Linked DNA regions of Lewinella sp. 4G2. Each later gene encodes a partner of the first gene's protein in a complex. Links are inferred from orthologs where the notes say so. Each region holds a gene or a part of one and is shown on either strand. Other genes may lie near its edges. The genes, in order: meaB and scpA.

Region 1 (5,751 bases):
TGGATGGCAACGAAGTAGAGTACGTCCTGGATTCCACGAGTATATCTCCGCTGGCCGGCGATACCTACTGGGGGGAGATCGTCCTGGTGGATGTCGCCCTGACGGCGGCCGACCACGAGGTAACCGTCACCGCCAAGCAAGACTACCTCAAGCTCGACCGGGTTTGTTGGCGCGACGCTAACTCCGTCCCCAAACCAGATACGGGTGGTGGCTCCGGAGAGATTTCCTTTGACTGCATTGAGATCGAAAATGCCTTTACCATCCTGGCCGACGTTGGGGGTAACGGTGAGATCCGGGGTGACGGCTTCACCGCCAACGCCAGCGGTGATCGCTACATCAACATGTTTGACGTCGGCGATAAGGTGAGTTTCCCATTTTCCGTAGCGGACGATGGTATGCACGAGATGCGTTTCCGCCTCCGGGTCGGGGAAGCTTCCGGAACGGACCGTAACCTGGCCGATAAGTACATCGTTACGCTAGACGGCGAAGAGGTCATTACCGATCTCGACGAAGGCACTATTTCCGCGCTCTTCGACGATACTTACTGGGGAGAGATCGTCGCCAGGGTGGACGGCCTTTCCGAAGGGGTACACACCGTGACCGTTGAGGCCAACAACAACTGGTTGAAGTTTGACCGTTTCTGCTTTGGCAATGCAGATGCTACCAGCCTCTTCACCCCCGAAAGCCGGATTGCGGCTGACATTCAGGTGAGCCCCAACCCAAGTAACGGACTGCTACAACTCAACCTCGGCTTTCAGGCGCGGGGGGAAGCCCTGACCATTGGCCTTTACGACTTGACGGGGCGGCAGTTGAACCAACGGGCGATCCGTTTGGGGCAGGCCAGCGAGCACCAATTCAAACTGGATTACCGCGATCTTAACCTTGCTCCGGGCGTATACGCCATCAAATTACTTGCGGGTGTTACCGCACTGGGCGAGGTTCAGCGAATCGTCATTCAATAGCGGGCATTCCGAACTGAACGAGTCAGGAGGGGTTGGTAACTTACGGGTTGCCAACCCCTCCTTTTGTTGGGGCAGAGGCTACAACCAATCACTACCAGAGCGCAGAATAAGCTACGAAGCTATCCCGGCTCACTGCTTACATTTGCGCCTTTCTCCGTTAACAGTACCCCACTATGGCTCTGAATCTGTCCTTGCTTAAATCCATCTGCGCCGCCCCCGGTGTTTCCGGTTACGAGCGCCGTATCCGCAACCTCATTCACGAAGAGGTGAAGGGGCTGGCCGATGAGGTTCAGATTGACAACATGGGTAACCTCATTGCCATTCGCCGCGGCAAAGGAAACAAGCGCGTCATGGTGGCGGCCCACATGGATGAGATTGGCTTCATCGTCAACCACGTCGACGAAAAGGGTTTCGTCCGCTTTCTTCCGCTGGGTGGTTTTGACCCCAAGACGCTTACGGCTCAGCGAGTACTCATTCACGGGCGCCGCGACGTGTTGGGCGTGATGGGCTCCAAGCCGATCCACATCATGAAGGCGGAGGAACGGGCCAAGGTCGTACCCCTCAACGAATACTTCATCGATACGGGCCTGCCCAAGGAGGAGGTTGATAAGCTGATCTCAGTGGGCGACCCCATTACCCGCGAACGGGATATGGTGGAGCTGGGCGACTGCGTGACCAGCAAATCGCTCGATAACCGGATATCGGTTTTCATCCTTATCGAAACCCTGCGCCGGCTTCAGGGGCAGGATTTACCCTACGACCTCTACGCGGTATTCACGGTGCAGGAGGAAGTGGGCCTGCGCGGCGCCATGGGTAGCGCCAGCCACATCGACCCCGATTTTGGTTTTGGCCTGGACGTCACCATCGCCTACGACGTACCCGGCTCTACGCCCCAGGAGGCCGTTTCCAACCTCGGCGAGGGCACGGCCATCAAGGTGCTGGACGGCTCCGTCATCAGCGACTACCGGATGGTCAACTACCTGAAGGAACTGGCCAAATCGGAGGAAATCAAGTACCAGTTGGAGCTGCTACCCGCGGGTGGTACCGACACGGCCGCCGTCCAACGTTACGGCACCAAGGGCGCTGTCGCGGGTGCATTGTCAATTCCGTTGCGGAACATGCATCAGAGTACGGAGGTCGTCCACCAGGGAGACGTGGCAGCCACGATTGATCTTTTGGTAGCCGCCGTGAGCAAGTTGGATGGATACGACTGGTCTTTCGCCAAGGACCACGGAGACGGCCAACACCCCGACCGCGTAGCGGGGGACCTGGACTGGTTGGGATAATGAGCTCCCGGGTAATTAACCATCGATCTAACCCATTTTTCGGGTCGGTGAATCCGAACTTATCCTAACATTTAGGGACCGTTCAGCCTTAAGTCTGGTACATTGCAAGCCCTTCGTTACCTGCGAAGTAAAGCAGCACCCATGCCATCGTCCATCAACCGAAATCTGAACTTTAATGCGGACCGACCTCAGGTATCGGCCGCAGCGATGTTTGCGGAACTGACGGGTAAGAATGGCCGCCGCGCCCTCGCACGTGCCATCACACTGCTGGAATCCACCCGCGAAGAGGATCAACAGATCGCCGATGAACTCATCGACCTGGCCATGGCCGGTGAGGATGATCGTGAAACCTTTCGGTTGGGCGTAAGCGGAACGCCGGGGGTGGGCAAATCCACCTTCGTGGAGCAATTTGGGTTGGAGCTCATCGAAGCGGGCCACCGCCTGGCTGTGCTGGCCGTGGACCCTTCTAGTTCCCTGAGCGGGGGGAGCATCCTGGGTGATAAAACAAGGATGGAAACGCTTTCGCAGGACGCGCGGGCCTTTATCCGCCCGAGCCCCAACGCTGGATCTCAAGGTGGGGTAGGGGTAGCTACCCGCGCGGCCATCCTGTTGTGTGAAGCTGCCGGTTACGATTACGTCATGGTAGAAACCGTTGGGGTGGGGCAGGCCGAGTGGCGCGTCCACGGGATGACGGATGCCTTTCTCCTCCTGGCCCAACCGGCGGCCGGGGATGGCTTACAGAGTATCAAACGGGGAATCCTGGAACTGGCGGACCACGTCGCCGTCAACAAAAAGGACCTGTTTCCTACCGCAGCGGAGGAGACCGCCCGTCAGTTACGGCAGGGTTTACACCTGGCGCCTCCCCGCCCGGATGGTTGGACGGTGGAAGTATCCACCATCAGTGCCCTTCAACCGGAGGGGCTGTCTGAACTGCGCAGCCGGTTGGGAGATTTTCGGGGCCATCTCGTCCTAACCCAGCACCTGCGGCAGCGCCGAAAAGAACAAAAAATGACCTGGCTCAAAGAACGCTTATACCATGCGGTGCGTAGTAAAGTCGATGCGTATCTGCAGGAGAAGGTGAAAGGCACCGACGGATTGCAGCGTATATTCGACGAACGTGTTACCTTTTCGTCCGCCGCCGACGTTTTGTTAGCGGACTTTTTCCAATACAATAAGTAAAATACCACATGAAATCATTCGGAACACTCGGCATTGTCGTCGCTATCCTTGCCGTCCTGCTCATCGCCGGTTGCGGCCAGTACAACGGATTCGTGGACGCGGAGGAGAACATGGAGAAATCCTGGTCTGACGTACAAACCCAGTACCAGCGGCGCGCGGACTTGATCCCGAACCTGGTCAACACCGTAAAGGGAGCCGCTGACTTTGAGCGCGGAACGCTGGAAGCCGTAACGAACGCCCGGGCCCGCGCCACGAGCATCAACATCAACGCTAATGACCTTACACCGGAGAAACTGGAGCAGTACCAGGCCGCGCAGGGTCAGTTGAGCCAGGGCCTCGGCCGTTTGCTCGCTACGGCGGAGAATTACCCCAACCTGAAATCTAACGCCCAGTTCCAGGAGCTGCAGGCGCAGTTGGAAGGCACGGAGAACCGCGTAGCCGTTGCGCGTGACCGTTTTAACGCGCAGGCTACGGAGTTCAATAAGAAAGTCCGCCGCTTCCCCGGGACAGTGTTTGCCAGCGTATTTGGCTTCGAAGAAAAACCTCAGTTCCAGGCCCAAACGGGCTCCGACCAGGCGCCAACGGTTGAATTCTAAGCGGTGGTTCGCTTTTTCAGCTCCGAGGAGGAGACCGAGATCGTCGCTGCTATTCAGGCCGCGGAATTGAACACCTCTGGAGAGATCCGGGTGCACGTGGAGGTTGGCGAACGCGCCAGTGCCCTCAACGTGGCCGCCCGGGTGTTTAAGGAGTTGGGCATGCACAAAACAGCGGACCGCAACGGCGTTCTGATCCTACTGGAAGTAGACCGACGTGAGTTTGCCATAATTGGCGACGAAGGCATCAACCGGGTGGTTTCCCAGGACTTCTGGGAATCCGAACGGGATCTGATGCAGCGCCACTTCAAGCGTGGAGAGTTCGTGGCGGGTATTTGCCTGACGATCGAACAGATCGGTGCTAAACTGAAGAAGTTCTTCCCCTACCAGGAAGATGACTTGAACGAGTTGCCGGACGACGTGAGTTACGGCGGCCCAGGTAGCCGGCCCGGCGGCAAGGTGTAGTCCTCGCTAAAGCTGCGGGCTTTTCTACAATCAATATTTAAAACAGGAACTCTTGTACCTACCTAATTCCCCTTATTCGCTGACGGCCAGATTTGCTTTCCACTGGATGGCAATCCTGGTATTGGTCTGCACGGGTTTAGGAGTGATGGCCCAGGAGGCGATACCGCGTAATCCTAACCAATTGGTCAGCGATTACGGTGGGATGCTTTCCGCCAGCGAAGAGCAGCGGCTGACGCAAAAGTTGAACGCCTACGCCAAGGAGACTTCCACGCAGATTGCGGTGGTAACGGAAGCTTCCCTCAACGGGAATACGGCCTTTGACCGTAGCCTGGCCATTGCCCAGGGCTGGCAAATTGGTGGGTCGGACCAAAATGACAATGGCGTACTCGTGTACATCGCCCGGGATGACCGGCGTATTCAGATTCAGACGGGTTACGGCGCTGAGGGCTTCCTACCGGATGCCATCGCCAAACGGATCATCGATCAGATCATGACGCCCGCCTTCCGGCAGGGGCAGATCTACCGGGGGGTTGATGAGGCGACGGGCGCCATCATGTCCCTAGGTAAAGGAGAATACAGTGCGGACGACCTGCCCGCGCGGGGGGATAGTGAAGGCATACCTCCGATCGTGATCTTCATCATGATCTTCGTGGTCTTCATCCTCATCAGCCGTTTCAATAACCGCCACGATGATGATGACGACGACGGTGGCTACTGGCGGGGTGGGCCCTACGATATGGACGACCCCCACCGGAAAGTGCGCAGACGGCGCCGGCGGGGTGGTGGTTGGATCATCATGCCCGGCGGTTTCGGTGGTGGCGGTGGCTTCGGCGGCGGTGGCGGCTTTGGCGGCGGCGGTGGTGGATTCGGCGGCTTTGGCGGAGGCGACTTTGGCGGTGGAGGCGCCGGAGGGGGTTGGTAATCAGTTCTAATGTTGGCTGCGCCTCAAGTACTTGGCTAGGCGACAATTCATACCGTGGGGATCGTTTCACGACTGTTACAATACGTTAAGACGTTGCGTTCACCGGGTGGGTAATTGGGAAACCCCGTATATTTAAAGACCCTATACTCATACTATGACGATTGCAAATTGCGCGACTACCGGCCTGGAGGTCTTTCAGGCAACGGATGACGCCCCCTGGAACCGCGACCGAATCATGCACCTCTTCCGCCGGGCGGGCTACGGCGCTACCCCCGAGCAGATCAACCTCGCGCTGATGGAGGGTATGGAAGCTACCGTGGACCGACTCCTCGACGAGGCCATCA
Region 2 (5,926 bases), on another replicon or contig:
CTGGACGTCCTCGTCGCGGAGGGACAGGAAGTAGCGGCCGGCACGCCCCTCATCATCCTGGAGGCCATGAAGATGGAGAACGTCCTCAAGGCGGAAGGCGACGGCACGGTCGGCAAGATCCACGCCGAAAAGGGCGCCGCCGTAGAGAAGAAAGAACTGCTCATCAGCATCGACTAAAGCGCAACGTATGAGTACCCCGCCATTTCAAAAACCGAGTAAAGCAGACTGGCTCGCAAAGGTCGAAAAGGACCTGAAAGGCAAAGATCTTGAAAGCCTGAATTTTACCGTTGCCGGAAACACCTACAGTCCCTTCCACCACCTGAGTGACGCCCCGGTCGCCCACCCACCCGTTGCGGGGATGCCCTCCGGCCACCGCTTGGTTGGCATCGAGATCACGGTGGGAGACGACTACAAAGGAGCCAACGCTATCGCCCTCGACGCACTGGCTAAAGGAGCCGACCTCCTGCTTTTCAGGATCAGGTCCATCGAAACGCTGACGAAGGCCAACCGGAAGATCCTGCTCAAAGGAATCCTGACCGATATCGTTACCATCATCTTTGCGGAGCCACTTTACAAATATCCTGGCGCTCCCTTATTGCTTCAGCAAGGGCAAGATTACCACATCGATGCGCTAGCGGGAGACATCGCCGCCGGACTGTATTCCGCCATGGAAAGCTACGTAGAAGATGGCGTCAAGAACCCAACGTTTCACGTCCGCAGCCGCCCAAATTACCTCCGGACCATCGCCGAATTGCGCGCCCTCCGACTCTGCTGGAGCCGCATCAGTGAAGCGTGTGGTGGTCGCAGTAATTGTACCGTGATTGGTCACGTTGCCCACCCGCCGGAAAGTGACGCGAACCAGAATAAGATCGTGGCCACGACTAGCGCCATGTCCCTCATCATCGGAGGCGCCAACGGGCTAATCGTTGCGGCCAGCGACGGTGGTGCTGGCACCAACTTCAGCCGCCGCGTCGCCCTCAACCTTCAACACATCCTCGAGTACGAGAGCCACCTCGCCGGGCTACCTGATCCAGCTGCCGGCAGCTACTATCTGGAGCAACTCACGGACGATATCGCCGCCAAGCTTTGGCAGAAATTTCAGCACCTCACCACCGATTCCAGCTTCAACATTTAAGACCATGCAAAAAATATTAGTCGCCAACCGGGGAGAGATCGCGCTGCGGGTCATGCGCACCGCCCGCAAAATGGGCATCGCTACCGTCGCCGTTTACTCCGAAGCGGACCGGGGAGCACCCCACGTCCGCTTTGCCGAAGAAGCCATCTTACTGGGCCCCGCACCTTCCAGCCAGTCCTACCTGGATATGGACAAGGTAATCCAGGCGGCCCTCGATACCGGGGCGGAGGGCATTCACCCGGGCTACGGTTTTCTTTCCGAGAATGCGGAATTCTCCCAACGCGTGGAGGACGCGGGATTAATTTTCATCGGCCCAAAACCCCACGCCATCCGCATTATGGGGAATAAACTGGCGGCCAAGGATGCCGTTTCGGCCTACGACATCCCGATGGTGCCCGGCATTGAGGAGGCCATTACGGACGTCGAGTTGGCCGGCCAGATTGGAGAGCAGATCGGCTACCCCATTCTCATCAAGGCGGCTGCCGGTGGTGGTGGCAAGGGCATGCGGATCGTCAACGGCCCGGCGGAGCTTAAAGAAGGAATGGAACGGGCCATCAGCGAAGCCCAGTCCGCTTTTGGTGACGGGGCGGTTTTCATCGAAAAGTACGTCACGTCTCCCCGCCACATCGAGATCCAGGTGCTGGCGGATAACCACGGCAACGTCGTCCACTTATTTGAGCGGGAGTGTTCCGTCCAACGGAGGCACCAGAAGGTGGTGGAGGAAGCCCCTTCCGTCCCCCTCAGCCTGGCACCTGCGTTACGCGCCCAAATGGGAGAGGCGGCCGTACGCTGCGCCAAAGCCTGCGACTACCGCGGTGCCGGCACGGTAGAGTTTTTGCTCGACGACCAAAACAACTTCTACTTCCTCGAAATGAATACCCGCCTGCAGGTGGAACACCCGGTTACGGAGCTCATCACCGGGGTCGACTTGGTAGAACAACAGATCAAGGTGGCCCGCGGCGAGCGCTTGGCCTTTACTCAGGAAGACCTTTCCATTACCGGCCACGCCCTCGAACTACGGGTTTACGCCGAGGATCCGCTTGATGGTTTCCTCCCCAGCATCGGCACGCTGGAGACTTACCAAAAGCCATCCGGCGAGGGCATCCGCGTGGATGACGGCTTTGAGGAGGGAATGGAAGTTCCGATCTATTACGACCCGATGATTGCCAAGCTCATCACCTACGGCGCGACCCGGGCCGAAGCCCTCCAAAAAATGCGGGAAGCGATCGATGCCTACCGGGTGGAAGGCATCGCCACTACCCTCCCCTTCGGGCGTTTCGTGGTGGACCACGAAGCATTCATATCCGGCAACTTTGATACCCACTTCGTCAAACAACACTACACGGCGGAGGCGATCCTGGAGAAACAGCAGGATATGGAAAAAATTGCGGCCCTTGCCGCTGCAGTCATTTTTGAAGATAGCCGGCGAACCCTGACCGTTCCGGTGACGACCGGTGAATCCTGGAAAAATCGTATTCAATGAAATATCCGGAATTCAAAAAAATAGCCTGGGAGCGGCCTGCTGGGAGAGGCCCGGACCGAAAGGAACACGAAGGCTACGTCGCCGGAATCCCTCCCTACCTGCGCGGCCCCTACTCCGCCATGTACGCCATTCGCCCGTGGACGATCCGCCAGTACGCCGGGTTTTCTACCGCGGAGGCCAGCAATGCCTTCTACCGCCGCAACCTGGCCCAGGGGCAGAAGGGGCTTTCGGTCGCCTTCGATCTGGCTACCCACCGGGGTTACGATTCGGACCACCCCCGCGTTACCGGAGACGTTGGCATGGCCGGCGTCGCGATCGATACCGTGGAGGATATGAAAATTCTTTTTGAGGATATTCCCCTCGATAAGATGTCGGTATCCATGACCATGAACGGCGCCGTATTACCGGTGATGGCTTTTTACATCGTTGCGGCGGAAGAGCAGGGCGGTAATCAAAATTTACTCGCCGGCACCATCCAGAATGATATATTAAAAGAATTCATGGTACGCAATACGTACATCTATCCCCCGGCGCCGAGCATGCGCATTATTGGGGATATTTTTGCGTACACCAAGGAGCACATGCCGCGATTTAATTCCATATCGATCAGCGGCTACCACATGCACGAAGCCGGTGCCTCGGCGGCCATTGAACTAGCCTACACGCTGGCCGACGGACTGGAATATTTACGTACCGGCATCGCGGCCGGTCTGGCGATTGACGATTTCGCACCGCGGCTCAGTTTTTTCTGGGGTATCGGGATGGACCACTTCCGGGAGATCGCCAAAATGCGCGCCGCGCGCCTATTGTGGGCGGAGATCGTGCGGGGTTTAGGCGCTACCAATCCTAAATCCATGGCGCTGCGCACCCACTGCCAAACCTCCGGCTGGTCGCTGACCGCGCAGGATCCGTTCAACAATATCGCCCGGACGGCCATCGAAGCACTCGCGGCCGTTTTTGGCGGCACCCAGTCGTTGCACACCAATTCGTTGGACGAGGCCATCGCGCTGCCCACCGATTTCTCCGCTAAAATTGCGCGGGATACGCAGAAGCATCTCCAGCAAGCTATTGGCGTCACCAACGTAGTCGACCCCTGGGGCGGCTCTTACCACGTCGAGCAGCTCACCCAGGAGCTGCTCACGGAAGCCCGCGAACTCATCGCCGAGGTGGAAGAACTCGGCGGTATGGCGAAAGCCATCGAGCAAGGCTTGCCCAAAATGCGCATCGAGGAAGCCGCCGCTCGGAAGCAGGCACGCATCGATTCCGGTGACGAAAAAATTATTGGCGTCAACCTCTTCCCTAACCTAGACGAAGAAGAAAAAATCGATACGCTGGAGGTCGATAACGCCGCCGTTCGCGAAGCGCAGATCGAGCGACTGCGTACCGTCAAAAACAATCGGGATGCGGGCGCTGCCGCAGGTGCTTTGCAAAGGGTACGGGACTGCGCGGAAAGCGGGGAGGGCAACCTCCTGGCCGTCGCCGTGGAAGCCGCCAGGGCGAGGTGTACCCTCGGGGAGATCAGTGATGCCCTCGAGACCGTATTTACCCGTTACCGCGCTCAACCGCGCCTCATCAGTGGCACCTACCGTAACGAAATGAAACAGAACGCCGGATTCTTGCGGGCGCGGGAGCTCTCCAACCAGTTCGCCGAACACTTTGGTCGCCGACCGCGCATCCTCGTCGCTAAGTTGGGGCAGGATGGCCACGATCGCGGCGCCAAGGTGATCGCCAGCAGCTTCGCCGATATCGGCTTTGACGTGGACGTGGGTCCTCTCTTCCAAACGCCGGAGGAAGCGGCCCGCCACGCCGTAGAAAACGACGTCCACATTCTGGGAATCTCCTCGCTGGCAGCGGGGCACAAGACGCTCGTCCCCCAAGCCATTGCTGCCCTCAAAGCAGAAGGGGCGGATGACATTTTAGTAGTTACCGGAGGCGTCATTCCGGAGCAGGACTATCTCTTTCTTTACGACCGGGGCGTCGCCGCCATCTTTGGCCCTGGGACGGTGATTGCGACCGCCGCTTCCTCCATCCTTGAGCTGCTGCTCCCCGAACGGTAGTCACCCTAATTCAACTTTCCCTTCGCCCTACCCACAAGTACTCAACCAATGACCAACCAGGAAATCCTCAACGAAAAGCTGAACGCCTCCCGCCTGGGTGGTGGCCAATCCCGGATCGACCGCCAACACGAAAAGGGCAAATTGACGGCCCACGAACGCGTCCACCTGCTTATGGACGACGGTAGCTTTGAGGAGATCGGTGCCCTCGTAACCCACCGGACTTCAGACTTCGGGATGGCCGATCAGGTCTTCCCGGGCGACGGCGTAGTGACCGGCTACGGTACGGTGGATGGCCGATTGGTGTACGTCTTCGCCCAGGACTTTACCGTTTTCGGTGGCTCCCTTTCGGAGACCCACGCCGAAAAGATCTGTAAGGTGATGGACATGGCCCTCAAGGTTGGAGCACCCCTCATCGGCCTCAATGACAGTGGTGGGGCGAGGATTCAAGAAGGCGTGCGGTCCCTCGGTGGCTACGCGGACATTTTTTACCGGAACGTACAGGCGAGTGGGGTAATTCCCCAACTATCGGCCATCATGGGCCCGTGCGCGGGTGGCGCGGTGTACTCCCCCGCCCTGACGGACTTCACCATTATGGTGGAGGATACGAGCTACATGTTCGTCACCGGCCCGAACGTCGTTAAAACGGTAACCAACGAGACCGTCACCAGTGAGGAATTGGGGGGAGCGAGTGCGCACTCGACCAAATCCGGCGTAACCCACCTGACGGCAGCGAATGACGTCATCTGTATCCAAAAACTGAAGCGGCTGTTGTCCTACCTCCCGCAAAACTGTGAGGAAACGCCGGCTGCCCTACCCTACCAACTCGGTGAGGAAGTAAGGGAGCAGCTGGAGTCGGTCGTCCCCGCCAGCGCCAACCAGCCCTACGATATGCGTGACGTGATCGCCGGCGTCATCGACGAGTCTTCCTTTCTGGAAATCCAACCAGATTATGCGGATAACATCGTAGTCGGGTTTGCCAGGATTGCCGGGCGAAGTATCGGTATTGTGGCCAATCAGCCGATGAGCTTAGCGGGGGTGCTGGACGTAAATTCCAGCAAAAAAGCCGCGCGCTTTACCCGGACTTGTGATTGTTTCAACGTGCCCTTACTGGTACTGGTGGACGTCCCTGGCTTCCTGCCCGGTACGGACCAGGAGTGGAATGGCATCATTACCAATGGCGCTAAATTACTGTACGCCCTGAGTGAAGCGACCGTCCCGCGCGTGACCGTCATCACTCGCAAGGCTTACGGT

What was found.
Region 2: the proteins of meaB (region 1) and scpA are in contact, whole or in part, in a crystal structure (PDB 8DPB), measured with the Methylorubrum extorquens proteins. The link is inferred for Lewinella sp. 4G2 from one-to-one orthologs. Residues at the interface, in SOR26638.1 of Methylorubrum extorquens: Arg20, Ala21, Ala24, Arg25, Thr28, Ser32, Arg33, Arg34, His37, Thr98, Gly99, Gly100, Ser101, Ile102, Leu103, Lys106, Thr107, Ala110, Ala113, Ile114, Asp115, Arg116, Ala118, Phe119, Ile120, Arg121, Pro122, Pro124; in SOR27001.1 of Methylorubrum extorquens: Glu577, Glu578, Asn579, Asp580, Gly581, Arg582, Arg583, Arg585, His596, Ala604, Ser605, Ala608, Asp609, Gly611, Phe612, Asp613, Val614, Asp615, Ile616, Gly617, Pro618, Leu619, Glu625, Arg628, Gln629, Val631, Glu632, Asn633, Asp634, Glu661.

Annotation. Positions count from the first base shown.
Region 1 is NZ_LVWJ02000014.1:744,668-750,418, reverse strand. Bases 1,585-4,408 are described here. They hold meaB (methylmalonyl Co-A mutase-associated GTPase MeaB), read left to right. Parts: upstream 1,585-2,389; coding sequence 2,390-3,427; downstream 3,428-4,408. Other genes in these bases: A3850_RS04510 (TPM domain-containing protein), read left to right, coding at 4,027-4,408; A3850_RS04515 (LemA family protein), read left to right, coding at 3,436-4,023; A3850_RS04525 (M42 family metallopeptidase), read left to right, coding at 1,585-2,248. In the rest of the region: A3850_RS04530 (glycoside hydrolase family 9 protein), read left to right, coding at 1-962; more of A3850_RS04525, read left to right, coding at 1,136-1,584; more of A3850_RS04510, read left to right, coding at 4,409-4,485; A3850_RS04505 (YgcG family protein), read left to right, coding at 4,592-5,407; A3850_RS04500 (DUF1800 family protein), read left to right, coding at 5,562-5,751. UniProt on the Escherichia coli protein: Binds and hydrolyzes GTP. Likely functions as a G-protein chaperone that assists AdoCbl cofactor delivery to the methylmalonyl-CoA mutase (MCM) ScpA and reactivation of the enzyme during catalysis.
Region 2 is NZ_LVWJ02000011.1:165,812-171,737, forward strand. The notes cover bases 2,146-5,144. They hold scpA (methylmalonyl-CoA mutase), read left to right. Parts: upstream 2,146-2,614; coding sequence 2,615-4,675; downstream 4,676-5,144. Other genes in these bases: A3850_RS00740 (acetyl/propionyl/methylcrotonyl-CoA carboxylase subunit alpha), read left to right, coding at 2,146-2,618; A3850_RS00750 (acyl-CoA carboxylase subunit beta), read left to right, coding at 4,724-5,144. Outside these bases: A3850_RS00730 (biotin/lipoyl-containing protein), read left to right, coding at 1-177; A3850_RS00735 (methylmalonyl-CoA mutase family protein), read left to right, coding at 188-1,135; more of A3850_RS00740, read left to right, coding at 1,140-2,145; more of A3850_RS00750, read left to right, coding at 5,145-5,926. UniProt on the Escherichia coli protein: Catalyzes the interconversion of succinyl-CoA and methylmalonyl-CoA. Could be part of a pathway that converts succinate to propionate.